Regions from separate parts of the Weizmannia agrestimuris genome, predicted to be linked through region 4. Evidence: riboswitches for the same ligand, from Rfam matches in the RefSeq annotation. Region 4 holds a riboswitch; each other region holds the start of a gene.

Region 1 (7,296 bases), on a different contig from region 4:
AACGGGGCGTTGCGTCCCCGGATACATAAAACAAAACCATATTGCTCTGAGGGGGAAAAAGATGAAGAAGCGTTCCATTCTGCCTGCTGCCGTTGTATGCACGCTCAGCTTGGGCGGCCTGTTCGGCTACCAGTCCAATGCGAGTGCGGCAGGAGATTTGCAGCAGAAAAAAAGCGAGATTGAGAGTAAACTTTCCAATGTCCAATCCGAAATGGACAAAAAAGACAACCAGATTTCCAACATTCAAGACAAGCAGGCTTCTCTCGGCAGCCAGCTTGAGGCGATTGAGTCTAAAATTCAATCGGCGAACAAAAAAATCAGCGAGCAGGAACAGAATATCAGCACAACGAAAAGCCAGATTGCTGATCTGAAGAAAAATATCGCCGAAATCAAAAAGCGGATTGAAGACCGAAACGCCATTTTAGAAGACCGCGCCCGCGCAATGCAGAAAAACGGCGGCGGTTCGGTTAATTATTTGGATGTTTTTTTGGAAGCGAAAAGCGTCGGTGATTTTATTGACCGCTTTTCGGCAGTGAAGACATTGGTTGAAGCAGACCGGCAAATTTTGGAAGAACAGAAAAAAGATGAACAGGATTTAAAAGACAAACAGGCATCAGTAGAGAAGAAACTGTCCGATTTGGAATCGATGCTGTCTGATTTACAATCATTAAAAGACAGTCTGAAACAGGATGAGAGCGAGAAATCGGCGTTAATCAAACAGCTGGACAAACAAAAAGATAGCCTCAAAGAAGAGAAAATGTCGCTGAGCGAACAAAAGAGCATCCTGGCTGACCAGAAAGCTTCCATTGAAAAAGCGATTGCGTTTGCGAAAAAGCAGGCTGAAGCAAGAAAAGAGGCGGCGGCAAAAGCAGATGCAGCAGCAAAGGCACAAACGAATGCAGGATCAATAGGATCAGCAGGATCAAACGCAGGGACAACCCGCTCTGCATCGGTCAAGTCAAGTTCCGGGAGCCATTCCGGCGGATCCCTTCCGCAAGTATCTTCCGGGTCCTTTACGCGACCGGCATCCGGATATATTTCATCTGAATTCGGCGGGCGTTCCGGCGGGTTCCATCCGGGCATTGACATTGCCAACAGCATCGGGACACCGGTTGTCGCTGCAGCCGACGGTGTCGTGTTCAGGGCGTATCACTCTTCTTCATACGGGAATTGCGTCATGATCACCCATTACATTAACGGGAAGTTGTACACAACCGTTTATGCCCACTTGAGCTCGTACAGCGTCAGCACCGGGCAGCACGTCAGCAAAGGGCAGCAGATCGGAGCAATGGGAAATACCGGGGAATCAACAGGACCGCATCTTCACTTTGAAATTTATAACGGCCGCTGGACACCACCGCCACATACCGGTGCCCAAAACCCGAGAAACTACGTTAACTTTTAATAAGAACGAAAAAAAGAACCGTATCCATTGGTGCGGTTCTTTTTGCATGCAATGGCAGGGAAAGTGCTGTACGATAGGTAAGGCGCAAATATTATGGTATGATACAATTGTTATTTTTGCTGCGCAAACATATCCTATATCAATTCCAAAACACTTCACCGTGTTCCCGGATACCGGCCGGGAACAAACCTCAAGCAGGAACAAAGGGTGTACGAAAAGGAGAACGCAATGATTATAACGGTACTACTAGTTATCTTGTTTCTTTTGAATTTTATTCTGGCGGGAACCGTTATTTTCCTTGAACGGCGGGATGTCGGCGCAACTTGGGCATGGCTTTTGGTTCTGTTATTCCTGCCGATTGCCGGCTTTATCCTGTATTTGGTATTTGGACAAAATTTAAGCCGCCGTAAAATTTTCGACTGGAAAGTACAGGAGAAGATTGGCATTAAGGAAATTTCCCAGCAGCAAATTGAACTGCTGCGCGAAAACCGGTTTCCGTTTCATGATGAGCGGACAATCCAGTACAAGGATCTCGTTTATATGCTGCTGATGAATGACGGGGCGATCCTTTCCCAGGACAATCACGTCGATATCTTTACAGATGGCAGGAAAAAATTCGAGGCTTTATTTGAAGACATCCGGAATGCAAAAGACAGTATTCATCTTGTATATTATATTTTCCGGAATGACCGCCTCGGCCATGAATTGATTGAACTGCTGTCGCAAAAAGCAAGAGAAGGCGTAAAGGTGCGGCTGCTTTATGATGATATGGGGTCGCGGATGCTGTTCCGCCGCAAATTTTTCCGGCCGCTTGTTGTTGCTGGTGGGGAAGTGGCGTCCTTTTTTCCTGCCCGGATCCCGCTCGTCAATTTGCGCGTCAATTTCAGGAATCACCGGAAATTGGCGATTATTGATGGGCAGATCGGATATATCGGCGGTTTTAACGTTGGGGATGAGTATCTTGGTCTGAATAAGAAATTCGGTTACTGGCGGGATACGCATCTACGGATTGTAGGGAGTGCTGTTTATGCCATGCAGACTCGCTTTATTTTGGACTGGAATCAGGCGTCACCGCATGATGTAAGAGATGAAGAACGTTATTTCCCGGTCATCCCATCGCAGGGTGAAACCGATATCCAAATCGTCTCAAGCGGCCCCGATTCTGAATGGGAGCAGATTAAAAACAGCTATATTAAAATGATCAATTCCGCCAAAAAATATATTTATTTGCAAACACCGTATTTTATTCCGGATGACAGCCTCCTGAATGCGCTGACGCTTGCCGCCTTATCCGGAGTGGATGTTCGGATTATGATTCCAAATAAACCGGATCATATGTTTGTCTATTGGGCGACGCTTTCCAACATCGGCCAGCTGTTAAAAACGGGCGTCAAAGTGTACATTTATCAAAAAGGGTTCATCCATGCGAAAATGATTGTCGTAGACGGGAAAATTGCTTCCGTTGGGACGGCCAATATCGATGTGCGCAGTTTCCGTCTCAATTTTGAAGTGAACGCCGTGCTGTACGACCGTGAGCTTTCCGGCACACTTGCCGGCGTTTTCCGGGACGATATGGCCGAATCAACCGAATTAACGCTCCATGATTACCAGAACCGGCCGCTTTATGTGCGGTTTAAAGAGTCCATTTCCCGGCTATTGTCGCCAATATTGTAGAAGAAAAAGAAAATTTTTTCAAAAAAAGGTTGACGGTTTGCCATTGTTCTTCTATAATCTTAAACAATAAGTCATTCAAAATTGAATTATGAAAAGAAACTCTTATCGAGAGCGGCGGAGGGACTAGGCCCTGCGAAGCCCGGCAACCTTCAGGCATTTGCCTGAAAAGGTGCTAATTCCTACAGACATGCGTCTGAAAGATAAGGGAGGAACTTACATACATTGTAACCCTCTTCCCTTACGAAGAGGGTTTTTTCATTTCCTCTTCCATCTTTCACGAAAAAATTTTAAAAAATCAGGAGGCTTTAAAATGACACAACCATCATTCCAACCGGAAACTTTATTGTTGCACGGCGGCCAGGAACCGGACCCGGCGACAGGATCGCGCGCCGTACCGGTATACCGGACGACTTCTTACGTTTTTCCGGATACAGAACATGCGGAGGGCGTCTTCAATTTATCAAAAGAAGGTTTCATTTATTCCCGTCTCGGCAATCCGACTGTGGATGTTTTTGAAAAACGTGTTGCTGCACTGGAAGGCGGAACAGCGGCTGTCGGTTTATCATCCGGCGCATCGGCCATTGCCTTTTCCATTTTGAACATCGTGCGTGCGGGTGATGACATCGTATCCGCCAGCAATCTTTACGGCGGCACCTATAATTTGTTTGCTGTGACATTGCCGAAATACGGCATTAACGTCAAGTTTGTGGACGGGTCCGACCCTGAAGCGTTCCGCCAGGCGATCACCCCGAAAACAAAAGCATTGTACGCGGAAATTATCGGCAACCCAAGCCTGCAGGTGCTCGACGTGGAAAAAGTGGCGGAAGTGGCCCATGAAAACGGTATTCCTTTGATTGTCGACAACACGTTTGCTTCTCCGTATGGCGCGAATCCGATCAAATGGGGCGCGGACGTGGTTGTCCATTCGGCGACAAAATGGATCGGCGGGCACGGAACGGCGATCGGCGGTGTTGCCGTTGACGGCGGGCGTTTTGACTGGAACACAGACAAATTCCCGGACTTTAGCGAACCGGATCCGAGCTATCACGGCTTGCGCTACGGCGTCGACACGGCACAGGCTGCGTTCGCCACAAAACTTCGCGTTCAGCTTTTGCGCGACTTCGGGCCTGCTTTAAGCCCGGACAACGCCTTTTTATTCCTGCAAGGGCTTGAAACGCTGCATCTGCGTGTGGAAAGGCATAACGAAAATGCATTGAAAGTCGCGGAATTTCTGAAAAACCATCCAGATGTTGCTTGGGTCAATTACCCGGGCCTTGAAGACCATCCGTCCCATGAGCTGGCGCAAAAATATTTGAACGGCGGTTACGGCTCCATTGTCAACTTTGGTGTGAAAGGCGGCCGGGAAACAGGAAGACGCGTGATCGACAATATTAAGCTGTGGTCGCATGTAGCGAATGTCGGCGACGCGAAATCGCTGATCATCCACCCGGCAACGACTACGCATTCGCAGCTGAGCGATGAAGAACTGGAAAAATCAGGGGTCACAGGCGATTTGATCCGCCTGTCCGTCGGGCTTGAAGCCGTCGAAGATTTGACAGCCGACCTCGATCAGGCCATTACAAAAGCAACAGCCGTTACAGCCCGGTAAAAGCGGGGAGCGGGTCCGGCAGATTCGTGCGAAGGCCGCCATGCGAATGCCAACAGGCGATCCGGAAAACTTATACGATGTTCTGGGCTGATCCCATTGAACAATGTTGCGGCCCGGACGGTCTGCATACCTGATCCAGATCGGGAGCTTCTGGATACCGGCTGCACCGAATACTGTCGGACCGCTTGACCGTTTTAAATGAACAAAACGCTTCAGAGGCGAAAGAGCGCTAGATGTAGGGAGGAGTTTGGATAATGAGAGTGATTAAAGCAGCGCTGCTCGGCTTTGGGACGGTCGGCCAGGGCGTGTACGAAGCGGTCCGGACCCACCGGGAGCAGCTGAAAGAAAAGCTGCATGCCGAGGTAGAGATTGCAGCGGTTCTGATCAAAAACCCCCGAAAAAAGCGGAACATTGACAGTTCTGTACTCGTTACGACGGACTTCCGGGAAGTTCTCGCCATTCCCGGCCTTGAAGTCGTGTTTGAAGCGATTATCGGGGAAGAACCAGGCTTTTCCTACTGTTTACAAGCGATTGAAAAAGGCTGCCACGTCATTACTGCCAATAAAGTCATGTTTGCACGATATGGGAATGTGTTGCTTGAAAAAGCGAAAGAAAAAGGCGTGTTTGTCGGTTACGAAGCGACAACTGCAGGCGGCATCCCTGTGATTCGGACGATTTCCCAGCAGCTTCAGGTTAATGATATCCAGCGTGTACAGGCGATTTTAAACGGCACATCCAATTTTGTTTTATCGGCCATGCGCGAAAAACATCTTCCGTTTGAAGAAGCGTTGGAAATTGCCAGGCAGCACGGCTATGCAGAAGCTGACCCGGGCAATGATGTAAAAGGGCAGGACGCCTTTTGCAAGCTGATGATCCTGAGTCGGCTCGTATTCGGAACCCAGCCGGACTGGGAGAAAGTAGAAGTTGAAGGCATAGGCGGCCTCTCGCTTGCGGATATTGAAAGAGCGGATCGGCAGGGACTCCGTTATAAGCATATTGCGGACATATACCGTGATGGCGGTACGCTGAAAGCATCCGTTAAGCCTGTCCTTGTCCCTCCCGAACACGCCCTTTATGCGGTGGAAGGCGTCAACAATGCCATCACGATTTACGGCAGCCTGATCGGAAAAATTACCCTTACAGGTCCGGGTGCCGGAAAATTTCCGACGGCAAGCGCCATGATTGAAGACTTTGCGGCGGGTTACCGGCCCGTTCCGCAATTGGATGCCGTTTCGTGAACCAAGGAAACGTATCCATATTTTTTGCGATGCTAAGATGTCATTTTAGCGCGGGGGGAGAACCCCTCAACCTCTTTACGGCTTCTTCCGTTTTTGCTTTGCCGGCTCTTAGCGGAAGAGGCTTCTTTTTTACATGTTGTGATGGTGGCTCCGTCCCGTTCGTGCTGTTTTGTGAACAGCATGGTCATGGCCGGATCGCGTATCCCCTAAAGAAACCAGAGCCCGTTTTGCATTACGCATTTTTTAGCTTCACGGCAGCCTGTTTGCATCCTCGGCGGGACTTTCGCCGTCTTTTTCCGCTACCCGGCATATGCCCCCCGGCTTGTACATATATTGAATTATCGAGATGAAGAACCCCGCTTTTGGCGGCGCTTCTTGTACAAGGAGGGCATCACCATGAAACGAAAATGGCTGGCGCTTGCGATTTCGGGATCGCTGCTTGCCGGTGCAGGCGGCGGCTATACGGCAGGCCAATGGTTTTCACAAAAGGACAAGGCAGCCCCCACCCGCCAGGAAACAACCGGTGGGACAAGCAATATGCCGGACCTCACAAAAATTGCCCAGGCATACCAATTAATCAAAAGTTCCTATGTCCGGAAAGTTGACGAAAAAACACTCGTGGAAGGCGCAATCAAAGGCATGGTCAGTACATTGGACGATCCGTATTCCGTCTACATGGACAAAGAGACAGCCGCGCAATTCAATGACACGCTGGATTCCTCTTTTCAAGGCATCGGCGCCGAAATTACCAAAAAAAACGGAAAAATACTGATTGTTTCTCCTTATAGAAACTCCCCGGCGGAAAAAGCGGGACTGCGCCCGGAAGACGTGATTACAACAATTAACGGAAAAAGTACGGCAGGCATGGACTTATACGAAGTGACAACACGAATCAGAGGAAAAAAAGGCTCCAATGTGAAGCTGGGTATTTCAAGGGCCGGATCCGGCAAACAGATGACAGTGACGGTCAAACGTGATGAAATCCCGCTTGACACGGTCTACTCGAAAATGAAAAAGGCAAACGGGAAAAAAATCGGTTATATCGGCATTACCCAGTTTTCAAAAGATACGGCAACAGATTTTGCACAGCAGCTCGAAAAACTTGAAAACCGCGGCATGGAAGGGCTTGTTATTGATGTACGGGGAAATCCGGGCGGCCTTCTTTCCAGTGTTGAAGCGATTCTCAAGCAGTTTGTTACAAGAAACAAGCCGTATTTGCAAATTGAGGAACGGAGCGGGCACCGTGTCCAGTATGTGTCCAAACTGAAGAAAAAGAAGGCTTACCCGGTTGCGGTTCTCGTCGATAAAGGCAGCGCGAGCGCTTCTGAAATAATGGCGGCTGCACTTCATGAAACGGAAAATTATCCGTT
Region 2 (7,296 bases), on a different contig from region 4:
GAAGAATTTTTGGAAGTCAAATATATTTCACTTGGATTGTAATCTTCAAAAAAGCAGCGGGTGCAGGCCCGCCGCTTTTTTTACACATCAAAAAATTTTAGTCAGAAAATCTTACAAAAGTAAAAAACAATTCAAATTTTAATGTTATAATAAATTTTGTAAATACATACAACATTATGCTATTATTTGAGTAGATTTGAAAATTGAAAAAACAGGGGGGAAAAAGATGAAGAAATTTGCGGCATCCGTGCTTGCATTGATTCTTGTTTTGGCACTTTCGGCATGCGGATTAAGCAAAACCAGCAGCGGCACGGAGACGAAAAAAACGATCAAAGTCGACACGAACGCTGCGTATGCGCCGTTTGAATACATGGATAAAGGGCAGATTATCGGCTTTGACGTCGATGTCATGAATGCCCTCGCCAAAGAATCCGGCTACAGGGTCCAGTTGAAAAACATCGGCTGGGATCCTTTGTTTGTCGAAGTGAAAAACAAATCGGCGGATATGGCCATTTCCTCGATTACGATCACGAAAGAACGCGCGCAGACGTATGATTTTTCGGTGCCGTATTTCCTGTCGACGAACGAAATTTTAGTACCGGAAAAGAGCGATATTAAAAGCGCGGCGGATTTAAAAGGCAAGACTGTCGCCGTCCAAAGCGGAACGACCGCCCAGGAAGTATTGGAAGGCTTGTTTGGAAAAAATAACAAAAACATTAAAAAGTTCAAGCAAAACACAACGGCCATCATGGATTTGGTCGAAGGCGGATCCGATGCGGTCGTTGCGGATAATACGGTTGTGGAGGAATACGCGAAAAACAACCCGGACAAAAAGCTGAAAGTCATCAAAGATACGAAGGCGTTCCCTGCCGAATATTACGGCCTGATGTTCCCGAAAGGCAGCAAACTGAAAGCGGATTTCGACAAAGCGATCAATAAAATTTACGACAACGGCACCTACACCAAAATCTATAAAAAATGGTTCAAAACCGAACCGGATATTCAAAAACTGAAAGCCCAGCAGAAATAATTTTTCAAGTGCAGCCGGTGCGCGCCGGCTGCTTCATAAACTGTATATTGCGTAACTTAAGGTTGCGCAATTTTGGCCTAGGGAGGAAACACATGGATATTCGCTTTGATATCATCATCGAATATTTGCCGTATTTGTTGAAAGGAACGCTTTTAACGATCGGGCTTTCCGTGGCGGGTATATTGTTCGGTATGCTTTTAGGGCTCTTGATCGGGCTCGGGGAAATGATACGGAATAAAATCCTCGCTCTCCCGTTCCTGTGCTATGTCGGGTTTTTCCGCGGAACGCCGCTGTTTGTGCAAATTTTGATCGTCAACTTCGGCGCTGTGCCGCTATTTTTAGGGAAAACGAACGGGATTGTCGCCGGGGTGATTGCCCTTTCGCTTAACTCAGCCGCGTATGTGGCGGAAATTTTGCGGGGCGGCGTGCAGTCCATCGAAAAAGGGCAGATGGAAGCAGCCCGTTCGCTTGGGCTCAGCCATGTACAGGCAATGCGCTATGTCATTCTGCCTCAGGCTTTTAAAAGGATGATCCCGCCGCTTGGCAATGAATTTATCGTACTCATTAAGGATTCATCGCTCGTATCCGTTATTGCCGCACCTGAAATTGTATATTGGGCGCAGGCGATGGAAACGCAGTATTACCGGGTTTGGGAGCCGTATCTGACAGCTGCCTTCCTTTATCTCGTTTTGACGCTTTCCCTCAGCTTCCTTTTACGCTTCATAGAAAGAAGGTTGGCAACAGAATGATCAAAGTGGTGAATTTGAAAAAATCTTTCGGGGATAACGAGGTGCTGAAAAACATCAATGTCGAGATCAAACCGCAGGAAGTGGTCGTCGTCATCGGCCCGTCCGGTTCGGGGAAATCGACTTTCCTGCGCTGCATCAATCTGCTTGAGACGATCACAGACGGCCATGTATACATAGAAGGTGTTGATATCGCGGATAAGTCGACGAATATCAATAAAATCCGCACAGAAGTCGGCATGGTGTTCCAGCAGTTTAATCTTTTTCCACATATGACCGTTCTGGAAAACATTACCCTTTCTCCAATCAAGGTGCGGAAGCTTTCAAAAGAAGCAGCAAAGCAGAAGGCGCTTGAACTTTTGCGCAAAGTTGGGCTCGAAGAAAAAGCGGACGCGTATCCGGATTCGTTATCGGGTGGGCAAAAGCAGCGGATTGCGATCGCCCGCGCGCTTGCGATGGAACCGAAAATCATGTTGTTTGATGAACCGACGTCTGCGCTTGACCCGGAAATGGTCGGGGAAGTGCTCGAAGTCATGAGGAGCCTGGCAAAAGACGGCATGACAATGGTCGTCGTCACGCATGAAATGGGCTTTGCCCGAGAAGTCGGGGACCGCGTCCTGTTTATGGACGGCGGCTATATTGTCGAAGAAAACACGCCGCAGGAACTGTTCGAAAACCCGCAGGAAGAACGGACAAAAGCATTCTTGAGCAAGGTGCTGTAAAAAGGGGCTGCCCCGAAAGCAGGATCCGAGGCTTTCGGAGCAGCCTTTTTGCATAGTGGGAAGAATGGCATGCTTACCACTACGGATCATTAACCCGGAATTAAAGCCATGATATGGTCTGAGAAGTCACAACAAGACCATTAGCAAAAAATGAAAGCCGTGTAATGATTCCGAGAATCCGCCTCGGGACCGAAAGCTTGGAATTGAAATGGTGTAATGGTTCTGAGACGCCACAACAAGACCATTAGCAAAAAATGAAAGCCGTGTGATGGTTCCGAGATGCCTCATCAAGACCGTTAACCAAGAACGAAAAGCGAGTTATGGTTCATAGAAGCCCTATTAGGACCAATTATCCCATTCACAGCTTAAAAAAATAAAAATTTATACCTGATAAGCCAAATGACCAGCGTAAATGTCGGAAACTCCCTGCAGTCACTTTACCAACACGCATCTGTCTTTGCCTTTTATCCGTTTTGCATTTTTAAACCCGCTGATGTTAATATTTTTCAGGACAACGTTTTTTGCCCGGTATTGGATGGCGATCACGGGATTACCTTTAAAATCGTAATCCGGGTCGCCGATTGCGGTGAGCCCGTTGATTACAACATTTTGGTATGCGGAAACGACGAGGCTGCGCGGTGTGGAATCTTTATATAAATCGGTAAAAACCGGTGCAATAGAGACAAGATTTGCCGCGACAATATGGTTGGCGCTTTTCGAATTGGCATCTTTCCCTTTATGGTGGCCGATGTGCCGGAAATTAAAAGAACGGTTGTCCCGGACCGAAAGATGGCCGTAAATATGGACATGGGAAGCGGCCGATGCATTGTGGTGGGCTTTGATTTCCACGCCGCCGAAGCAACCGGTTGTGGCGTTATTGCAAAGCCACACATAGCGGGAGCCGTCATCAATTTCAATGCCGTTGGAGTTGGAAAAACCTTCCGTATGGGCCCTGCCGCTCGGATGGAAGCAGTACGAGTTTGAAATAAAAATATAGTCGCTGTGGTGGGTTGTGATGCCATCATCTCCGAACCCGCTTGCAGTGATGCCGTCGAGCCATATATAACGGCTTCTCCCGGGGGCAAGGAACCCGTCGCCCAAATAATGATAGCGGGTGGATGACACATCAAAGCCGTGCAGGCCAGCATTGACAGCTTCCACGTTTTTCACCCAGCCGTACGTGACGTGAGCAAAAGTAAGGCAGCTCGACCGGTTGTTTCCGGCCGAAGTTTTTTCTGCTTGACCGAGCCTTTCCACATTCCAATCAAGCGTCAGGCCTTCTACGAGAATATGGTCATTGCCGTACCGGAAGTCGGCATTTTGGACGAGCCGCGTTTTTTTCGGCGCACCCGGGTGGAATTTGATCGTTGTAACACCTTTCCCGCGGCCGATCAGGCATGTCCATGAAGGAAGCTTGAGCCATTTGACGAGAAAAGTACCCGCGGGCACGATCACTTTTACCCGCCCGCTGCCGATTGCTTTTTGAAACGCCGTTGTACTGTCGGTTTTTCCGTCCCCGATCGCGCCGAAGTCAAGGATGTTCACTTCGCGATTGGCCGTTTCAAGGAGCCTATTGTATTCCTTGTCCAGTTCCGTTTTCCATTCAGGGTAAACAAGTCCGCTATCGTCTGCGAAGGTCTTGCATGGTCCAACAGGGTATTTCCGGTTCAAGAGCAGGTGCGAGAAGGAAAACGGCTTTGGAAAATTGGGATTGCAATACATCTGAAAAAGCTGCAGGTTTTCTTCAATCAGCCTGTTCAGTTGAAACGGCCGGCGGGAGAGTTGCCGCAGTAATGTTCCGTTTGTTCTTGGTTCGTGGTGTTTGTCCAAATGCATCATATTTTCACCTCGTCTTGCTTCCATTCAGCCATTTTTTCCTCCCTATGTCAATTTTCTGCATCATCCGGTCAAAAGAATGGGTCTTTTTTTCCTTGTCTGAATTTTTCGTTGACGAATAGCATAAGAAGGTATACAATAAACTTCAAGCTTATATGTTGTTATTTTCTTATCAAGAGAGGTGGAGGGAAGGGCCCTGTGAAGCCTCGGCAGCAGGTCCGAAAACGGGTACTGTGCCAATTCCTGCAGGTGGTGGCCTGAAAGATAAGAAGATTTCCCGGGAATGGATATCTTCTTACTTCAGGGTAAGAAGATTTTTGTCGTTTAATCCTTAGTAATCGAATAAGAAAGAAGGGAATAGAGTGGAGCAAACGCGGCTCACATATGAACAGTTTACGTCGGATCCGTTTGCAGCGTTCGTGCCGGAAGATAAAACAAAGGGTGCATTGGAAATTTTGCAGTGGGCATATGGCACGTACGGTAAATCAGTGGTATATGCGTGCAGCTTCGGCGCAGAAGGAATGGTGCTGATTGATCTCATTTCGAAAGTCAGAGAAGATGCGGATATCGTATTTTTGGATACGGACCTGCACTTTCCGCAAACTTACGAATTGATTGAAAAAGTGAAAAAGAAATATCCGGCTTTAAATATCCAAATGAAAAAACCGTCGCTTACGCTTGATGAACAGGCGGCGCAATACGGATCTGCCCTTTGGAAAAGGGATCCGGACCAATGCTGCTATATCCGGAAAATCAAGCCGCTTGAAGAAACGCTGCAGGGAGCGGCGGCCTGGATATCCGGCTTGCGGCGGGAGCAATCGCCGACAAGGGCGAAAACGAATTTTGTCAATAAAGATGAAAGGTTCCATTCGATTAAAATTTGCCCGCTGATTCATTGGACATGGGATGACGTTTGGAACTATATCAAGTCCCATCATCTTCCGTATAACGAATTGCATGACCAGGGATATCCGAGCATCGGCTGTTTCCCGTGCACACGTGCTGCTGGAAACAGCGACTCAAGAGCAGGAAGATGGGCGGGCTTTCATAAAACCGAATGCGGGCTGCATACGGTTCAGAAAAAATAAGGCTGCCAGGTGGTGCTGCGGCAAAAACGGCCATCCCTTCTAAGCCGCTGCTACAGCCACTCCGGGAGAAGTGGGCGCATAAACCAAACCAACCAGTTATCCGATTAAGTTTAAAGCAGGTGAAGAAATGAGAAAAGTATATTTAGTCGGGGCAGGGCCCGGCGATCCGGAACTGATCACAGTGAAAGGATTGCGCATGATCCGGGAAGCGGATGTCATTTTATATGACCGCCTGGTGAATCCGGATCTGTTAAAAGAAGCAAGGCCGGATGCGGAACTCGTCTACTGCGGGAAAAAGCCGGACGCCCATACGATGTCGCAGGATACGATCAACCACCTGCTTGTGAAGTTTGCCAACCAAGGCAAAACTGTTGTCCGTTTAAAAGGCGGCGATCCGTTTATATTCGGCAGAGGCGGGGAGGAGGCGGAAGTACTGGTGCAAAAGCATATTCCGTTTGAAATCGTTCCGGGGATTACGTCCGGTTCCGCCGTGCCCGCCTATGCCGGCATTCCGCTCACCCACCGCGGGCTCAGTACATCCGTTGCTTTTATCGCGGGCGTCACGAAAAAAGGCGAAGACCTTGATGCATACTGGTCCAAATATGCGGGAATTGATACACTTTGCATTTATATGGGCGTGAAAAATCTGCCGCTCATCTGTGCGCAACTGATAAAGCACGGCAAATCGCCGGATATGCCGGCTGCACTTATCCGCTGGGGCACGACAGAAAAACAGGAAACCGCGGTCGGCACGCTTGGAAATTTAAGTGAAAAGGCGGACGGGCTGCGCAACCCATCGCTTTTGATCATCGGAGAAGTGGTAAAACTGCGCGATGAGTTGAAATGGTTTGAACAGCTTTCCGCTGCTCCGGCCTGTACCGGGTGAACGGGTATGAAACAAGGTGTTTTATATGTCAGCCACGGCAGCCGTGTGCCCGAAACCGCCCGGGAAGCAACAGCGGCAATCCGGCAAGCGATGGCACAGGTGGATGCGGATCTCCAGGAAATTTGTTATCTGGAAATTGCGGAACCGGATATTGCAGCAGGGATTGATGCGCTTGTCCGGGGCGGCGCAGGGCGAATCGCCGTTGTGCCGGTATTGCTGCTGAGTGCCGGGCATTATTATGAGGATATCCCGCGTGCGATCCGGGAAGCGAAACGACGTTATCCGCATATTGTGTTTACGTACGGCCGCCCGCTCGGCGTCGGGGACCGGATCACCGGAATTCTGGCGGAAAATATTTTGGAAACCGGCATGCCTCCGGGTGCCTGGATTCTGCTGGTCGGACGCGGCAGCCGCAATCCGGAAACACTGTGCGATTTTGCAAAAATTGCGGACGGACTGCGCGTGCAACTGGGGGCAGAACAGATCAAAACGGCTTATTTGGCGGTGCTTGAGCCCCGTTTTGATGAGGCGCTGAAGGAGCTGGCCGTGGCCGGGCGCCCGGTGGTTGTGGCCCCATATCTTTGGTTCACCGGCGTGCTCGTCCGGTCGCTGGAAAAGAAAGTGGGCATGCTGAAGCGGGAAGGATATGATATCCGGCTGGCACGGTATCTCGGCTGTCACCCGGATATGGCGGACGCATTGGCCGCCCGGGCAAAGGAAGCGTTGGGTGCAGAGGCTTTTATTTGAGATTCCGGGACCTTTTTTGCCCCCGGAAAGCCTGGGGGAAGCCTGCGGCGTTTTCTATTGTGAACCCCTCCCTTATTTGGGGGAGATGCAGTTTAAAAAATGCCTGGGTGCGGTGTTTCAATGTGCGTACCGGCACTTTTTTGGGCCCGATCAGCCTGAAAGATGCCCGCGGTCCGGCGCTCCATTGCGCATGCCGGCACTTGCCCGGTTCCGGCTCCCCAGGAAACGCTGGAAAGGGAGC
Region 3 (7,296 bases), on a different contig from region 4:
CACTGCAATCAAGCTGTGCATCGCGGAACTGAACGAAACAAGTTTTATTTCGGAAGGATCAATGTCGCTTTTTACGATCGCTGTTTTCATCGAGTCAATGACAGCACGGAAAATTTCATCCGGATTTTGCTCGGCGACCTGAGGGGATGGGCTGTAAAGCGGATAGCCTGCATGGTGCATGCTGATGACTTTCCCTTTTTCGCCGAATAAAACAGATTTTGTTGTTGTTGTACCGATATCTACGCCTAAATAATAGGTCATTAAAAGTCAATCTCCTTTTTATGAACCTGTTGCTTCAAAATGGTTTACAGTTCAGCGTTTTTTTAATTTTTTCCAATACCTTTATTTTAACTGAAACTGGACGGGTTTTAAAAGTTTTTTGGAAAATCGCTGGAATCCGAATTGCTTGACAGGCGAAGGCTGCGGCCGACATACTAACATAGAAAGTAAAAGTAAATGGATAAAAGAGGGTACAGCCATGACGATTGCAGTGATTTACGGAAGTTCGCGCCCGCGCGGCAATACAGAGATGCTGACAGAGCGGGCAGTGGAAGGCATGCATGTGGAGCGCTTCTATTTGAAAGATGCGCATATTCTTCCAATCGAAGACAAGCGCCATACGGATTCAGGGTTTTCAAAAGTGGAGGATGATTATAGCATTCTCATCCAGCATATTTTCATGTGCGATACGATTATCTTTGCAACGCCGATTTACTGGTACGGGATGTCGGGGCTGATGAAAAACTTCATCGATCGCTGGTCGCAAACGTTGCGGGATCCGCAGTTTCCGGATTTTAAAAAAAGAATGGCGGAGAAAAAAATTTATGTGATTGCAGTCGGCGGGGATATGCCGCGTGTCAAAGGGCTGCCGCTGATTCAGCAGTTTGCATATATTTTTGACTTTTTAGGCATGCGTTTTGACGGTTACATTCTTGGAGAAGGCAATAAACCCGGCGATATTGTACAAGATAAAGAGGCAATCTTTGCAGCGGATCAATTAAACGAAACACTGAAAAGGTGATGCAATTTGAAGACCGTGATCGAAAAGCAGCTTTTTCCGTCCCCAAATCCGCGTGTGCGCATGTATCTTGTGACATACTGGTCGGACGGCTTGAAAGTGAAAGGGTTGCTGGCAGAGCCGGATGACGGGCGCGTTTATGACGGGTTTTTATATTTACGCGGCGGCATCAAAAGCGTCGGGATGGTGCGGCCGGCGCGGATCGGCGAGTTTTCGTCGGAAGGGTTTATCGTTTTCGCGCCTTTTTACCGCGGCAACTGGGGCGGGGAAGGCGATGAAGACTTTGGCGGAGACGATATGCATGATGCGTATTTTGGTTTTGACGTATTGATGGAGAATGAGCGGGTGAGCGGGCGTGTCCACGTTTTCGGATTTTCCCGCGGCGGCATCATGGCACTCGGCACCGCGGAAGCACGGCCGGCCGCGTCTATTGTCACATGGGGCGGCGTTTCGGATGTTGCGCTCTGTTATGCGGAACGGGTCGATTTAAGAAAAATGATGAAGCGCGTGATCGGGGGCACGCCGGAAAAATATCCGGAACGGTACCGGGTGCGGACGCCACTGTATAAGCTCGGGCAAATTGGTTGCCCCGTTCTCGTTATCCACGGGGAGAAGGATCAAAATGTGTCCGTGGAACACGCCATTCGTCTCGAACACGGTCTCAAACAGCTTGGAAAATCGGTTGAAACATGGTATTTCCCGGAACTTGGCCACCATTTCCCGCCGCCTGTAAACCGGCGGGTTGTCCATGCTGCCAGCGTTTGGATGAAAAGGCATTCCGCACATGATACAATAGAAGCAACGACGGAGGTGAGCCGAATGGGAATGCCGATGGAACTCGATACGATGCTCGTGACGAACGGAAAAGAAGAGCGTATTGAGCAAAACCTCTTTTTGCTAAAACAACCGGGATACTGCGTGTATCCGCTTGATACGCCGGTTGAAATCCGGAAAAAGAAGGAACACGGGCCGAGCGGAAGCGCTGTCATCCGCAAACTGGAATGGGAAAACAATACAACGATCGTTCACTATGAATTGGTTTCTTTGAACACGCCGAATTAAACAGGCGCCGCACCATGGTCCGCGGCGCCTGTTTAGTTTATCAGGACGGGCGGAAGGGAATTTTACAAGTGTAATGCCTGGCTGGTCTTGCGGAGAACGCCGGAATTCGGCCAAAGGGCAATGCCTTGTGAACGGAACTGAACCAGCTTGCGGGTAGCGCGGAGAAAGAACGGATCCGGCGGGAGTGGTGCCGGAGTATTGGTGAATGGAACTGCTAAAATTTTTCAACTGGGCCTAGACCGGTGTGGACAGGAATATTGGCGAACGCAACACGTCTTGCAAGTGTGCCGCCAGCCTGGTTCTTCGGGATGAAATGGGCAGGATTGAAAATACTAATCGGAAGAGAGGCCGGCTTCTAAAACTGGAAAAGAGAACTGGTCGCAGCGATTTAAAAAGGCTGGCAGCTACTCCCGCCAGAATCGAATACTTGAGGTAAAGGGCCGGCCTTCCGCATTTGCTTGAAAAAGGAGGAGAAGTCCAAAGATGGAAACGGACTACAAAAAAGCTTGCGGCGCATATGCTGTCATTTTTGATGCGAAAAAAGAAAAAGTCGGGGTGGTGCCATCGGGCAGCGGCTACAGGCTGCCGGGTGGGGAAATCAGCCGCGGGGAGTCTGAACTTGCCTGCCTGATGCGGACAGTCGGCGCGGAACTTGAAATCGCGGGCTTTTTAGGCAAAGCGGCACAGGAAACGGGCGCGCGGTCCATGGATGAAGGCCTGTTTTATTTAGGAAAATGGGAACAGCCCCGCAAAGGAAGCCATAACTTGGAATGGCTCAACCTTCACGAGGCTGTGGAAAAAATGGCCGGTGCCCACCATCAATGGGCAGTGCAGGAAGGAATCAGCGCCGTCCAGACAAGCACCTGGTTTTAACTGGGTTTCCGCTTTTGCTTAAATGAGCAGACCCTTGGTACTCGCCGTAACCTTTTGGGTTGCTGCAGCGTTTCCGCTTTTACAGAAATGAGCATACCACAATTTAATTGGAGTCTCATTTTAATTTAAAATGCGGGCTCCCGTTTATGCTTATATAAGCGGGCCGCCGAGTTTTTCAATGTCATCCGGCACCGAAAATTGCCGGAAATTTTCTTTGAACCGGGCTGCAAGTTCGAACGCTTTTTCACGGTAAGCCTGCTTGTCCGTCCATGTATCTGCCGGATAAAGGACGTCATCTGACACCCCTTCAATATGAACCGGGATGTGTAGCCCGAAAATATCATCCTGCCGTGTTTCGGTATCTTTCAGTTTGCCGTTTATCGCAGCCCGGACCATGGCCCGCGTATCGCTTAATTTCATGCGGGAACCGGTTCCGTACGGGCCGCCTGTCCAGCCGGTATTGACAAGAAATACCTGGACGTTGTGCCTGTCAACTTTCTCGCCGAGCATTTCCGCATAAACGGCGGGCTCAAGCGGCAAGAACGGCGCGCCGAAGCAAGTGGAGAACACGGCTTCCGGGCGCGTGACGCCGCGTTCGGTACCGGCCAGTTTAGAAGTGTAACCGCTTAAGAAATGGTACATGGCCTGCTCTTTTGTCAGCCTGCTGATCGGCGGCAGGACACCGGATGCATCGGCCGTCAGGAATATAATGGTTGACGGATGGCCGGCCATGCCGGAGCGGGCAATATTGCCGATGTTTTCAATCGGGTAAGCAGCCCTTGTATTTTCCGTCAGTGCATTGTTGTCATATTGCGGTTTGCGGGACACCGGATCTACGACCACATTTTCAAGTACGGTCCCAAAACGGATCGCCTGGTAAATTTGTGGTTCTTTTTCTTCCGTAAGCCCGATGCACTTTGCATAGCATCCGCCTTCAATATTGAAGACACCGCTGTCGGACCAGCCGTGCTCATCGTCCCCTATAAGTGCGCGCTCCGGATCGGCGGAAAGCGTCGTTTTCCCGGTCCCGGACAAGCCGAAAAACAGGGCCGTATCGCCGTTTTTCCCAGTATTGGCGGAGCAGTGCATGGGAAGGATGCCTTTTTGCGGCAGCAAGTAATTCATGATGGAAAAAATGCTTTTTTTCATTTCGCCTGCATATTCCGTCCCGCCGATCAAAATTATCCGGCGTTCAAGTGAAATCATGATGAACGCTTCGGAATGCGTGCCGTCAAGCGCCGGGTCTGCCTTAAACAGCGGCGCGGAAAGAATCGTAAATTGCGCATCGTGTTGATAGAGCTCCTCCGCATCCGGCCGGATAAACAATTGATACGCGAATAAATTATGCCAGGCGAACTCATTCACGGTCTGGATCGGAAGGCGGCTTTTTGGATCGGCACCCGCAAAACCTTTAAACACAAAAATTTCGTCTTTCCCTTTTAAATGCCGGACCATTTTTTCATAAAGCCTGTTGAACACGCCGGGAGAAACCGGCTGGTTGATTTTGCCCCAGTCGACACGGTCTTTTGATTCGGAGTCGACGACAATAAATTTATCTTTCGGTGACCTTCCTGTATATTTTCCTGTTGCAGCAGAAATGGCCCCTTCCGTTGTCAGTACAGCTTCTTTCCGTTCGATAATTTTTTCCATTAATTGTGGCACGGAAAGCTGCATGCGTACGTTTTCCCCCGACAACAAAAACTTTAAATCGTCAGAAGCGCCAATCAGATCCATTTTCATAAACCGCCCCTTTGAATAACTTATTTCACTTTAAACGATATCAGTATAACATATTCATCCGTTTATTACATACTTTTTTCCGGGAAAAATGCAGAGGACAAAGGGGAGAAGGGCGAAAAAATCATTGACAGCGCCTGCTAAATTGCGTATGATTTTACTTTGAACGGATACTCTTATCCCGAGCTGGTGGAGGGACGGGCCCGATGAAACCCAGCAACCCGCCTCTGGAACAGGCAATGCGCTCGCAACGCAGCTGCCGCTTGACTTCCAGGCAAAGGTGCTAACCTGCAGCAAGGAATGTTTCCTTGAACGATAAGAGTGAAAGGCGCGATTGATTGAAGTCAAAACCTTTCCACTCATGATGAATGGGGAAGGTTTTTATTTTTGGCTTTGTACATGAAATGAATCGAGTTTAGGGTATGAGTACCGTTTCCAATATGTAACCATATAAGGAGGAAAAGCGGATGTTAAAAGGACGGCATTTGTTCACATCGGAATCGGTGACGGAAGGCCATCCGGACAAAATTTGCGACCAGATTTCCGATGCCATTTTGGATGCCATTTTAGAAAAAGACCCGAATGCCCGCGTTGCCTGTGAAACTTCCGTCACGACAGGGCTTGTGCTCGTCACGGGGGAAATTTCCACCAATACATATGTGGATATTCCGAAAGTGGTGCGCAAGACCATTAAAGAGATCGGCTATACGCGCGCGAAATACGGGTTTGATGCGGAAACCTGCGCGGTGCTGACATCGATTGACGAACAGTCCGAAGATATTGCGCGCGGCGTTAACCAGGCTTTGGAAGCCCGCGAAGGCGGGATGAGCGACGAAGAGATTGAGGCAATCGGAGCCGGCGACCAGGGCCTGATGTTCGGGTTTGCCTGCAATGAGACAGAAGAGCTGATGCCGCTTCCCATTTCGCTTGCCCACAAGCTTGCCCGCCGTCTTGCTGAACTCCGCAAACAAGAAGTGATCCCGTATTTGCGCCCGGATGCAAAGACACAGGTGACAGTTGAATATGACGAGAACAACCAGCCTGCCCGGATTGATACGATTGTCATTTCAACGCAGCATGATCCTGACATCAGCGCCGGACAAATCCAGGAAGATATGAAAAAATACGTCATTGAACCGGTTGTGCCGGCACACTTGCTCGATGCGGATACAAAGTATTTGATTAATCCGACCGGCCGCTTTGTTATCGGCGGCCCTCAAGGGGATGCGGGGCTGACCGGCCGCAAAATCATTGTCGACACGTACGGCGGCTATGCACGTCACGGCGGCGGCGCATTTTCCGGGAAAGACCCGACGAAAGTGGACCGTTCCGCTGCTTATGCCGCCCGCTATGTTGCGAAAAATATTGTTGCGGCAGGCCTTGCGGAAAAATGCGAGGTACAGCTTGCGTATGCGATCGGGGTGGCGAAGCCCGTTTCTATTTCCATCGATACGTTTGGGACCGGAAAAGTGCCGGAAAAAGTGCTGATCGAGGCGGTCGAAGCTCATTTTGACCTGCGCCCGGCCGGCATTATCAAAATGCTCGACTTGCGCCGTCCGATTTACAGGCAGATCGCTGCGTACGGGCATTTCGGCCGCGATGATTTGGATGTGCCTTGGGAAAAAACGGACAAAGCCGGGGCGTTGAACGAATTCGCCCGCAATCATATCGGAAAATAATATGAAAAAGAGCGCGCCTGGTATACAGGCCGCTCTTTTTCATAAAACGGCGGGAATAAGGAATCCTGTTTGCCTCATTTTTAACAAAAACCCTGCAAACTGGCGGAAAACATGCTAAACTATATTACATGTGCAGAATTTGGCCGTCAAATTTTGGCGGAAATGCATTTGTTTTTTAAAGAAATAAATTTACAATAGAGTATATCGAAATGAAGTAGGTGACTTTTTACATGTGCGGATTTATTGGCTGCGTCCATGACCATCCCGTTACATTATCAGACGAAGACAGGCAACAGTTTAAACAGATGAATCATATGATTGAGCACCGCGGCCCGGATGATGAAGGCTTTTATGAAGACGAGCATATCCAGTTCGGTTTCAGGCGCCTGAGCATTATCGATATCGAGGCGGGGCACCAGCCTTTAACATACGAAAACGAACGGTACTGGATTATTTTTAATGGCGAAATTTATAACTATGTGGAATTGCGTGAAGAACTGCTAAAAGAAGGGATGACATTCGAAACGAATTCGGATACGGAAGTCATTCTTGCCATGTACAGCCGTTACGGCGAAAAAGCAATCGGACGTCTGCGCGGGATGTTCGGGTTTGCGATCTGGGATAAGCAGGAACAAACGCTTTGCGGCGCGCGTGACCCGTTCGGCATTAAACCGTTCTTCTATTATGAAGACGGCGATAAAATGTATTTCGGTTCTGAAAAGAAAAGCATTTTGCTTGCCATGGAAAAACCAGAACTGAATTATGATGCTGTCCAATATTATTTAACCTACCAATTTGTGCCCGAACCTTTCACCATGACAAAAGACATCCGGAAACTTGAACCGGGCCATTATTTTGTGAAAAAAATTGGCAAACCGATGGAAATCAAACGATATTGGAAAGCATCCTTCCACCCGGTTCATAAAA
Region 4 (7,296 bases):
GCGCCTTATTTGCAGCATGTTGTGGATGCAACCGTTATCATCATGAGCATGCTCCCTGTATTGATTGGCGTTATGGTCGGCATTACCTTTCAATTGACACCGATCCAAATTGCAAGTGTCGGCATTGCCGCAATGGTTGGGAGCGGCGCGATCCAGAAAACGGCTGCCGGCGCATTTGCTTTAAACGGGATCGGGATTGTCATCAATACAGGGATTACAGCGGCATTGGCGGTTTTATTCGTCAAGTGGGTCGGAACAAGGTTAAAGGCTTATTCCATCCTCCTGGTCCCGACATTGAGTATTTTAATACCGGGCATGATCGGACTTGCAATTTTGCCATTTATTAAAGCGGCTACCGGGCTGGTCGGCGTCGGGGTGGCACATGTGACAAGCATGCAGCCTGTCGTAATGGGCGCCATTATTGCCGTCATTTTTTGCCTGATTATTTTATCGCCGATTTCAACAGTCGGCGTAGCAACCGTTATTATGCTTTCAGGTGTCAGTTCAGGGGCGGCAAATCTTGGCATTTGTGCCGCCGGGGTCGGGCTTGCCATCGCCAGCTATAAAGCCAACTCGCTCGGTACCGCCCTTGCCCATGTACTTGGCTCGCCGAAAATTCAGATGCGAAACTTCTTTATGAAACCGAAAATTGCTTTCCCGATGCTCATCACTGCTGCCGTTCTCGGTGCGCTTGCCGGCGTCTTTCATATTCAGGGCACGCCTTACAGTGCAGGATTCGGGTTGTCGGGCTTAGTCGGCCCGCTCAATTTCATGCATCTTGCTGAAGGCGGCTGGACTGCGAAAAATATTGCCATTATGCTGAGCACTTTCTTTGTGCTGCCGTTTATCTTAAATGTCGGATTCATTTATGTTTTTTCAAAAAAATTAAAGATGATCAAATCAGAAGACTATCAGCTTAATTTCGAATAGCAAAAAACACTGCAGCCCTCCGGATCAGGGTTGCAGTGTTTTTCTTTTCATCGGACGGAAATTCCGGAACTTCGGAAGGATCGGCCGGCGCGATATAGCAGCATGAGAGAGTTACGTTTGTGCAAAATGAAATCGAACGCCTTCACTAGCTTCTGCTCCCGGCATCATAAAGGCGGATATATAAATAATGGAGAAGGGTAAAATGTTCTTCCGCCCCTCGCATGAACATACTCGAAGTTCAATTTGGGTATACCGAAGCGAAAATAGGTTAATTTAGCCTTAATCAAAATATTTTTTGGCAGATCATCGTGGCCATGCTGGACAACAAGCACCTTTCATGCCGGCCGTTTTTTTCTGTGCTATATTTGAACATACAGTGGACTCACCAAAGACAGGAGTGTAAAGGAATGAATACCATCATTGAAACGATTCTCAATCACCGGTCGATCCGCCATTATGAAGACCGGCCGCTATCCGATGAACAAATCCGCCTGATTGTGGAATCCGCGCAGGCAGCCGCCACTTCTCATTTCGTCCAGGCCTATACGATTCTTGGCATTCAGGATCCCGGGCGGAAGCAAAGATTAGCAGAACTGACCGGGAACCGACATGTCGGAACATGCGGCCATCTGCTCATTTTCTGTGCCGATCTCCATAAACATGAACTTGCGGCACAAATGGAAGGCGTAGAGGCGCAAGATACACTTGAGACAACGGAAAAATTTATGGTCGCGCTCATCGACACGGCACTGGCTGCGCAAAATGCCGCGCTCGCTGCGGAATCGATGGGGCTTGGCATTTGTTATGTCGGTGGCTTGCGCAACAGGCTGCCAGAAGTGGCCGAACTTTTGAAAATCCCGCAATATGTCCTTCCGCTATTTGCAATGACAATCGGCTATCCGGCCGATCCGTCTGCGAAAAAACCACGCATGGCGGCTGAGCATGTTTATTTCGAAGATGAATATCCGGCTGATGAACGTCTTTTGCGCGATCTGAAGGAATACAATGAAACGGTTTCGCAATATTATACAAAACGCACAAACGGAAAAAGGAACGATACCTGGACAGGCCAAATGGCACAATTTTTCAAAGAACCATCGCGCGTTTTTATGAAGGAATTTGTAGAACGCCAAGGGTTTGATAAAAAGTAAGCAGAAAAGAGGGCACGTCTGCGCATTTTCCTCTGCTTCCGGCCCATCCCGGAGCAAAAATTAAACAGAACGACATGCTAAATATGGATATTCAGCGCTTCGGCAACCATCCCGGGACACATATTAAACAGAACGGCGAGTTGCTACGATGAGTGGTGCCCCGTCGTTTTTTTACATTTTGCTTTGGTGAAATGCGGGTACATCTGTCATCCGGCGATTCCATTTTTTTGTATATCAATATTCCTTTTTTTCTGCTAAAATAGAATAAATGCTTTAGCACTGAAAAGCGTTTATCTAAAACAGAAAAGTGAGATTGATAGAAATGGAGAAAAACCAACATCATTTGCAAAAAGGCTTATCACCAAGGCATGTCCAGTTCATCGCATTGGCCGGGATGATCGGAACCGGCATTTTTAAAGGCAGCTCCGATACCGTCAGCCTTGCCGGCCCGAGTGTTGCCGTTTCTTACCTGATCGGCGGCGCACTTTTATTCATTGTCATGTCAGCACTTGGGGAAATGGCACTCGTCCACCCCGGCCTCAACGTCCAAAATCTGATCCACAAAGCGTTCGGCAGCCGGGTTTCTTTCATTATTGGCTGGCTGTACTGGATCAACTGGGTCATTGTTACAGTTGTGGAACTGCTTGCAGCCGGGAGCTTCCTGCAATTCTGGGTTCCCCAAGCGCCACTATGGCTACTCAGTTTGCTCTGTGCTGCTTTCGTGGTCGGCATCAATTTAATTGAAGTGAAGTACTACGGCGAATTTGAATTTTGGATTGCCGGCATTAAAATCATCACGTTGATCGTTTTTATCCTGCTTGGTGCTCTGATTTTATTCGGTTTATTCCCCGGGACATCTTCCACGGTGTCTAACTATACCGCGCACGGCGGTTTTTTCCCGAACGGGCTTCACGGTACGTTCAGCGCTTTTCTGATCGTTATGTTTTCATACGGCGGCGCGGAACTGATCGGTGTTACCGTTTCGGAAACAAAAGACAGCGAGAAAGTGTTGCCGCGTGTCATTAAACAGACCGTTGTCCGCGTCATGCTTTTTTATATTTTGCCAATCCTGGTCATTTGCGGCATTATCCCATGGAACCAGGTTTCTTCCGTGGAAAGCCCGTTTGTACAGGTATTCAGCCGCACAGGGATCCCCGCTGCCGCCCATGTGATGAATTTTGTGCTCTTGACGGCCGTTCTTTCTGCCGCCAATTCCGGCATTTATGCCACTTCGCGCACACTGTTTAACATGGCGCAGTCCGGAGAAGCGCCACGCGCCTTTTTAAAAATTTCCCGGAAAGGCGTCCCGCTGATCAGTATTTTGCTGACCTCGCTGTTTATTTTAGCCGGCGTGATTCTGGCCTATCTTACGCCGGATGAGGTCATCAGCTATTTGATGACCATTCCGGGATTTACCGTCGTCCTTGTTTGGATCGCCATCTGTGCAGCCGAACTGCGACTCCGGAAGTCGTATGCAAAATTGCCTTCCTTCCGTGTAAAAGGGTATCCTTTCATGGTCTGGATTGCGCTGCTTGCACTGGCAGGCATTTTCCTGTCCTTTTTGCTGGGCGGAGGCAACCCGATTGGAACAAGCGTCTGCCTCGCTATTTTAATCGTGCTCGTCGTCTTGTCACTGAGAATTAAAGCAAAGGAATAGGCTCCAGCCGGCTGTGTTGATAAAACCGGTTCCCTTAGGCAGGGAAAGGACAGAAATCAACTGTGCGATAAGCGGGCACAAACAAGCGGGGTTGATTAAACCGTTTTCTGGGCGGGAAGGGGGCAGGCACGGGTGTGCAGCTCGTACAAACTGCCAGAATGGGACGGCCTGCTAACCCGTTTGGACTCTTTTTCGTTTTGTGAAGCAAATGAAAGCGGCCATGATGCCCCGCCTGATCCTGATGACCTGCTTTTTAAAACCAATCCAGCGTAAAGAAAAAAACTCCCGACAGAGCGTGATCTGATGGGAAGTTTTTTTCTTTATCCCCCCATTCGTATAAATCCGATAAAAAAACTTGAAATAATTATATTGACTTCCATTTATTTTCTGATAAAATTTTAAACAACAAATAACTTATCAAGAGCGACGGAGGGATCTGGCCCTATGAAGTCCGGCAACCTGCAGCGAGCAGCAAGGTGCCAATTCCAGCAAAATGGGTACCATTTTGGAAGATAAGCGCTTATCCTTTACTCGCTGTCTTTCCGTAAAAATGGCGGAAAGATTTTTTATTTCTGCAAGGCCGGCCGTTTGAACCAGGATAGGCCCTGATGCGTATAATTCCTCTACATCAGGATGAATCAAATTTATGGATGAAGAAAGCGGGGAACATGAACATGCAAAAATTAATTGTCTTAGCACTTGTCGGCCTTGCCGCGCAATTGGTGGATGGATCTCTTGGAATGGGTTACGGGGTGACTTCAACCTCACTTTTGCTAGCTTTCGGGATTGCGCCGGCTGTCGCGTCAGCTTCTGTGCATTTGGCGGAAGTTTTTACAACGGCGGCTTCCGGAGTTTCACATATGAAATTTGGGAATGTCGATAAAGGGATCATTTGGAAACTGGTTGTACCTGGAGCTGTCGGCGCCTTTCTCGGGGCAACCGTGCTTAGCCATCTTCCTGCAAGCACATTAAAACCGTACATTTCTATTTTTCTGATCGCCCTTGGCCTCTATATTCTTACCCGGTTTCTGTTCAATACGCGCGGGGCGTCGAAAGTCAAAAAGCAAACCAGGTCAAACATATTTTTTATCCCACTTGGCTTTGTCGCAGGATTTTTTGATGCAACGGGGGGCGGCGGCTGGGGCCCTATCGCCACACCGGCTTTGCTGTCCAGAAATGACATCGAACCGCGGAAAGTGATCGGCTCGGTGGATACTAGTGAATTTGCTGTATCCTTGGCATCAAGCATCGGTTTCCTCTTATCCCTCGGCGCTATGCAAATTAACTGGATTTGGACGATCGCCCTCATGCTTGGCGGCCTGATCGCCGCGCCGATTGCAGCCTATCTGGTTAAAATCCTGCCGGCTCATTTGCTGGCTGTCATTGTCAGCGGCATGATTGTGTTCAGCAACGTGCAAACTTTATTAAAAATGGCGGGCGCCGGTAGCGGCTGGTACGGCGTTACCTATACAGCCATTGCGGCAATATGGGCCATCCTCATTTTCTATACAATCAGAAGACACAAACGGGCAGTTGCCAGCGCCAGCGTAAGCGTCACAGAATAAGGAATGTTTTCGGGCAAGGGATCCATTGCCCGGATTGTTTTTACCCAAACAAATTTTGGCAAAGAATGAACATAGACGCTTCTATTTGAAGGAACAGTGCCTTTTTTGCTCGCTTCCTTAATGTAGAGGCGCTCTATGTTAAGAAACAACGTCTTTTTACCGCGCTTCCTTTACGTAGACGACCTCTATGTTAAGAAACAACATCTTTTTACCGAACTTTCTTAACGTAGACGGCCTCTATGTTAAGGAACAATGTCTTTTTACCTCGCTTCCTTAATGTAGACGCACTCTATGTTAAGAAACAACGTCTTTTTTGCTTGCTTCCTTTACGTAGACGGGCTCTATGTTAAGAAACAGCACCTTTTTCGCTCGCTTCCTTTACGTAGACGGGCTCTATGTTAAGGAACAACGCCTTTTGACCTCGCTTCCTCAACATAGACGGCCTCTATGTTAAGGAACAACACCTTTTTTGCTCGATTCCTTAACATAACCGGCCATGTCGCTACCACACAGCACCAGCAAAAATTATCCATCATAACTTTTTTCGAGATAGCACGCCTAAGTGAAGGCAGCCGCAAACTCTTTTAGTGACAAGTTCATACAAAAAGCGTTCTGCATGAAGATCGATCAGAAATTTTTTGCGGATCCAAACATAGCTTAGCCCCTGCCACATATATATCATTTAAATAGAGGCAAAAAACATGGCTTAACCCGCGCCCCGTCCGGTTTGCAACCCCTGTTTATGCCGCTGTCCGCCATGCCCGCTATCCCTCCCCCGTCGGCGAAGTGTTTTATGTTTAAAATGTAAAACCTGTTTTGCTATAATTATATTTACTGGTATTTTCCATTTTTTGAACGGAAAGAACGGTGTGTCTATGAAAACATTGATTTCGTCGCTGCAGTGGATGGCATTTATGATCGCCGGGTCGATCGCGGCCCCGATTGCGATTGCGGATGCTTTCCATTTCAGTGCGGGTGAGACTGCCCTGTTTGTGCAGCGGACGCTTTTTGTGCTCGGGATCGGCGGACTTTTGCAAGGCATTTTCGGCCACAGAATGCCGATCAATGAAGGGCCGGCCGGGCTGTGGTGGAGCGTGTTTGCCATTTATGCAGGGCTTGTCGGCAGCTTGTACAGTTCAAGCACTGAATCTCTGCAATATTTGGCAGGCGCACTGATTGTAACCGGCATCTTTTTCTTTCTACTCGCTTTTACCGGCTTTGTGGACCAATTAAATAAACTGTTTACGCCGGTAGTAACATTTATCTATTTGCTGCTTTTGGTGCTGCAGTTGAGCGGCTCTTTTATGAAAGGGATGCTCGGCATTACGGGTGCCCATCAGGAAGTCCGGCCGCTTGTTGCCGTTTTGAGCCTTGTCACCGTATTGCTTACATTCTATTTTGGCCATGTAAAGAAACCGTGGGTCAAGCAATATTCGATCATGCTCGGCTTGATTTGTGGCTGGATTTTGTTCGCGCTTTTCGGTGAAGCACCGGCTATTACATTTGGGGAAAGCTGGTTCTCTCTTCCCGCTGTGTTTGATTTTGGAAAACCGCGTTTTGATTCCGGTGCCGTCACAACCGGTGTATTCATCGGGCTTTTGTTAACTGCGAATATGATTACGTCTGTGCGCGTCATGGGAAATGTGACGGGAGTCCGCCAAGAGCGGGTGCGGAGCAGTCTGTTCATATCCGGCATCAACCAGCTGCTTGCCGGCATCTTTTCCGCTGTCGGTGCGGTTCCGATTGCAGCAGCGGCAGGCTATGTTGCACAAACCGGTATAAAAGTGCTGAAACCATTTTTGTATGGTGCTTGTTTCGTTTCCATCATTGCTCTGCTGCCACCGCTCGTGCATATCATGTCTGCGATTCCCGCGCCGGTTGGTTATGCCGTTACCTTTGTGGTCTTCACACAATTGGTTGGCCTTGCCTTAAATGATCTTGAAAAAAGCCCGGACAAAGAGATTGCCCACACAACAGCAGGCATCTCCTTCCT

What was found. Region 4 has a riboswitch for S-adenosylmethionine ahead of NFR98_RS14355 (sulfite exporter TauE/SafE family protein). Riboswitches for the same ligand answer to the same signal wherever they lie in the genome.
Region 1: it holds a riboswitch for S-adenosylmethionine, as region 4 does, so the genes downstream of both, NFR98_RS07900 (O-acetylhomoserine aminocarboxypropyltransferase/cysteine synthase family protein) here and NFR98_RS14355 (sulfite exporter TauE/SafE family protein) in region 4, are expected to answer to the same signal.
Region 2: it holds a riboswitch for S-adenosylmethionine, as region 4 does, so the genes downstream of both, NFR98_RS09080 (phosphoadenylyl-sulfate reductase) here and NFR98_RS14355 (sulfite exporter TauE/SafE family protein) in region 4, are expected to answer to the same signal.
Region 3: it holds a riboswitch for S-adenosylmethionine, as region 4 does, so the genes downstream of both, metK (methionine adenosyltransferase) here and NFR98_RS14355 (sulfite exporter TauE/SafE family protein) in region 4, are expected to answer to the same signal.

Annotation. Positions count from the first base shown of each region.
Region 1 covers NZ_CALPDC010000015.1:3,295-10,590, forward strand. The annotation lists gene NFR98_RS07890 (murein hydrolase activator EnvC family protein) at 62-1,405, shown strand; gene cls (cardiolipin synthase) at 1,634-3,079, shown strand; SAM riboswitch class I at 3,179-3,286, shown strand; gene NFR98_RS07900 (O-acetylhomoserine aminocarboxypropyltransferase/cysteine synthase family protein) at 3,390-4,688, shown strand; gene NFR98_RS07905 (homoserine dehydrogenase) at 4,943-5,926, shown strand; gene NFR98_RS07910 (S41 family peptidase) at 6,323-7,296, shown strand, end outside.
Region 2 covers NZ_CALPDC010000019.1:23,986-31,281, forward strand. The annotation lists gene NFR98_RS09055 (NAD-dependent succinate-semialdehyde dehydrogenase) at 1-42, shown strand, start outside; gene NFR98_RS09060 (basic amino acid ABC transporter substrate-binding protein) at 227-1,030, shown strand; gene NFR98_RS09065 (amino acid ABC transporter permease) at 1,123-1,779, shown strand; gene NFR98_RS09070 (amino acid ABC transporter ATP-binding protein) at 1,776-2,498, shown strand; gene NFR98_RS09075 (glycosyl hydrolase family 28-related protein) at 2,931-4,361, opposite strand; SAM riboswitch class I at 4,501-4,605, shown strand; gene NFR98_RS09080 (phosphoadenylyl-sulfate reductase) at 4,697-5,422, shown strand; gene cobA (uroporphyrinogen-III C-methyltransferase) at 5,550-6,308, shown strand; gene NFR98_RS09090 (sirohydrochlorin chelatase) at 6,315-7,055, shown strand.
Region 3 covers NZ_CALPDC010000014.1:29,096-36,391, reverse strand. The annotation lists gene gntK (gluconokinase) at 1-261, opposite strand, end outside; gene NFR98_RS07735 (flavodoxin family protein) at 479-1,021, shown strand; gene NFR98_RS07730 (DUF2584 family protein) at 1,037-2,080, shown strand; gene NFR98_RS07725 (NUDIX hydrolase) at 2,564-2,953, shown strand; gene pckA (phosphoenolpyruvate carboxykinase (ATP)) at 3,104-4,693, opposite strand; SAM riboswitch class I at 4,864-5,012, shown strand; gene metK (methionine adenosyltransferase) at 5,158-6,369, shown strand; gene asnB (asparagine synthase (glutamine-hydrolyzing)) at 6,600-7,296, shown strand, end outside.
Region 4 covers NZ_CALPDC010000057.1:908-8,203, forward strand. The annotation lists gene NFR98_RS14340 (PTS sugar transporter subunit IIC) at 1-930, shown strand, start outside; gene nfsA (oxygen-insensitive NADPH nitroreductase) at 1,338-2,081, shown strand; gene NFR98_RS14350 (amino acid permease) at 2,404-3,738, shown strand; SAM riboswitch class I at 4,150-4,257, shown strand; gene NFR98_RS14355 (sulfite exporter TauE/SafE family protein) at 4,347-5,303, shown strand; gene NFR98_RS14360 (purine/pyrimidine permease) at 6,179-7,296, shown strand, end outside.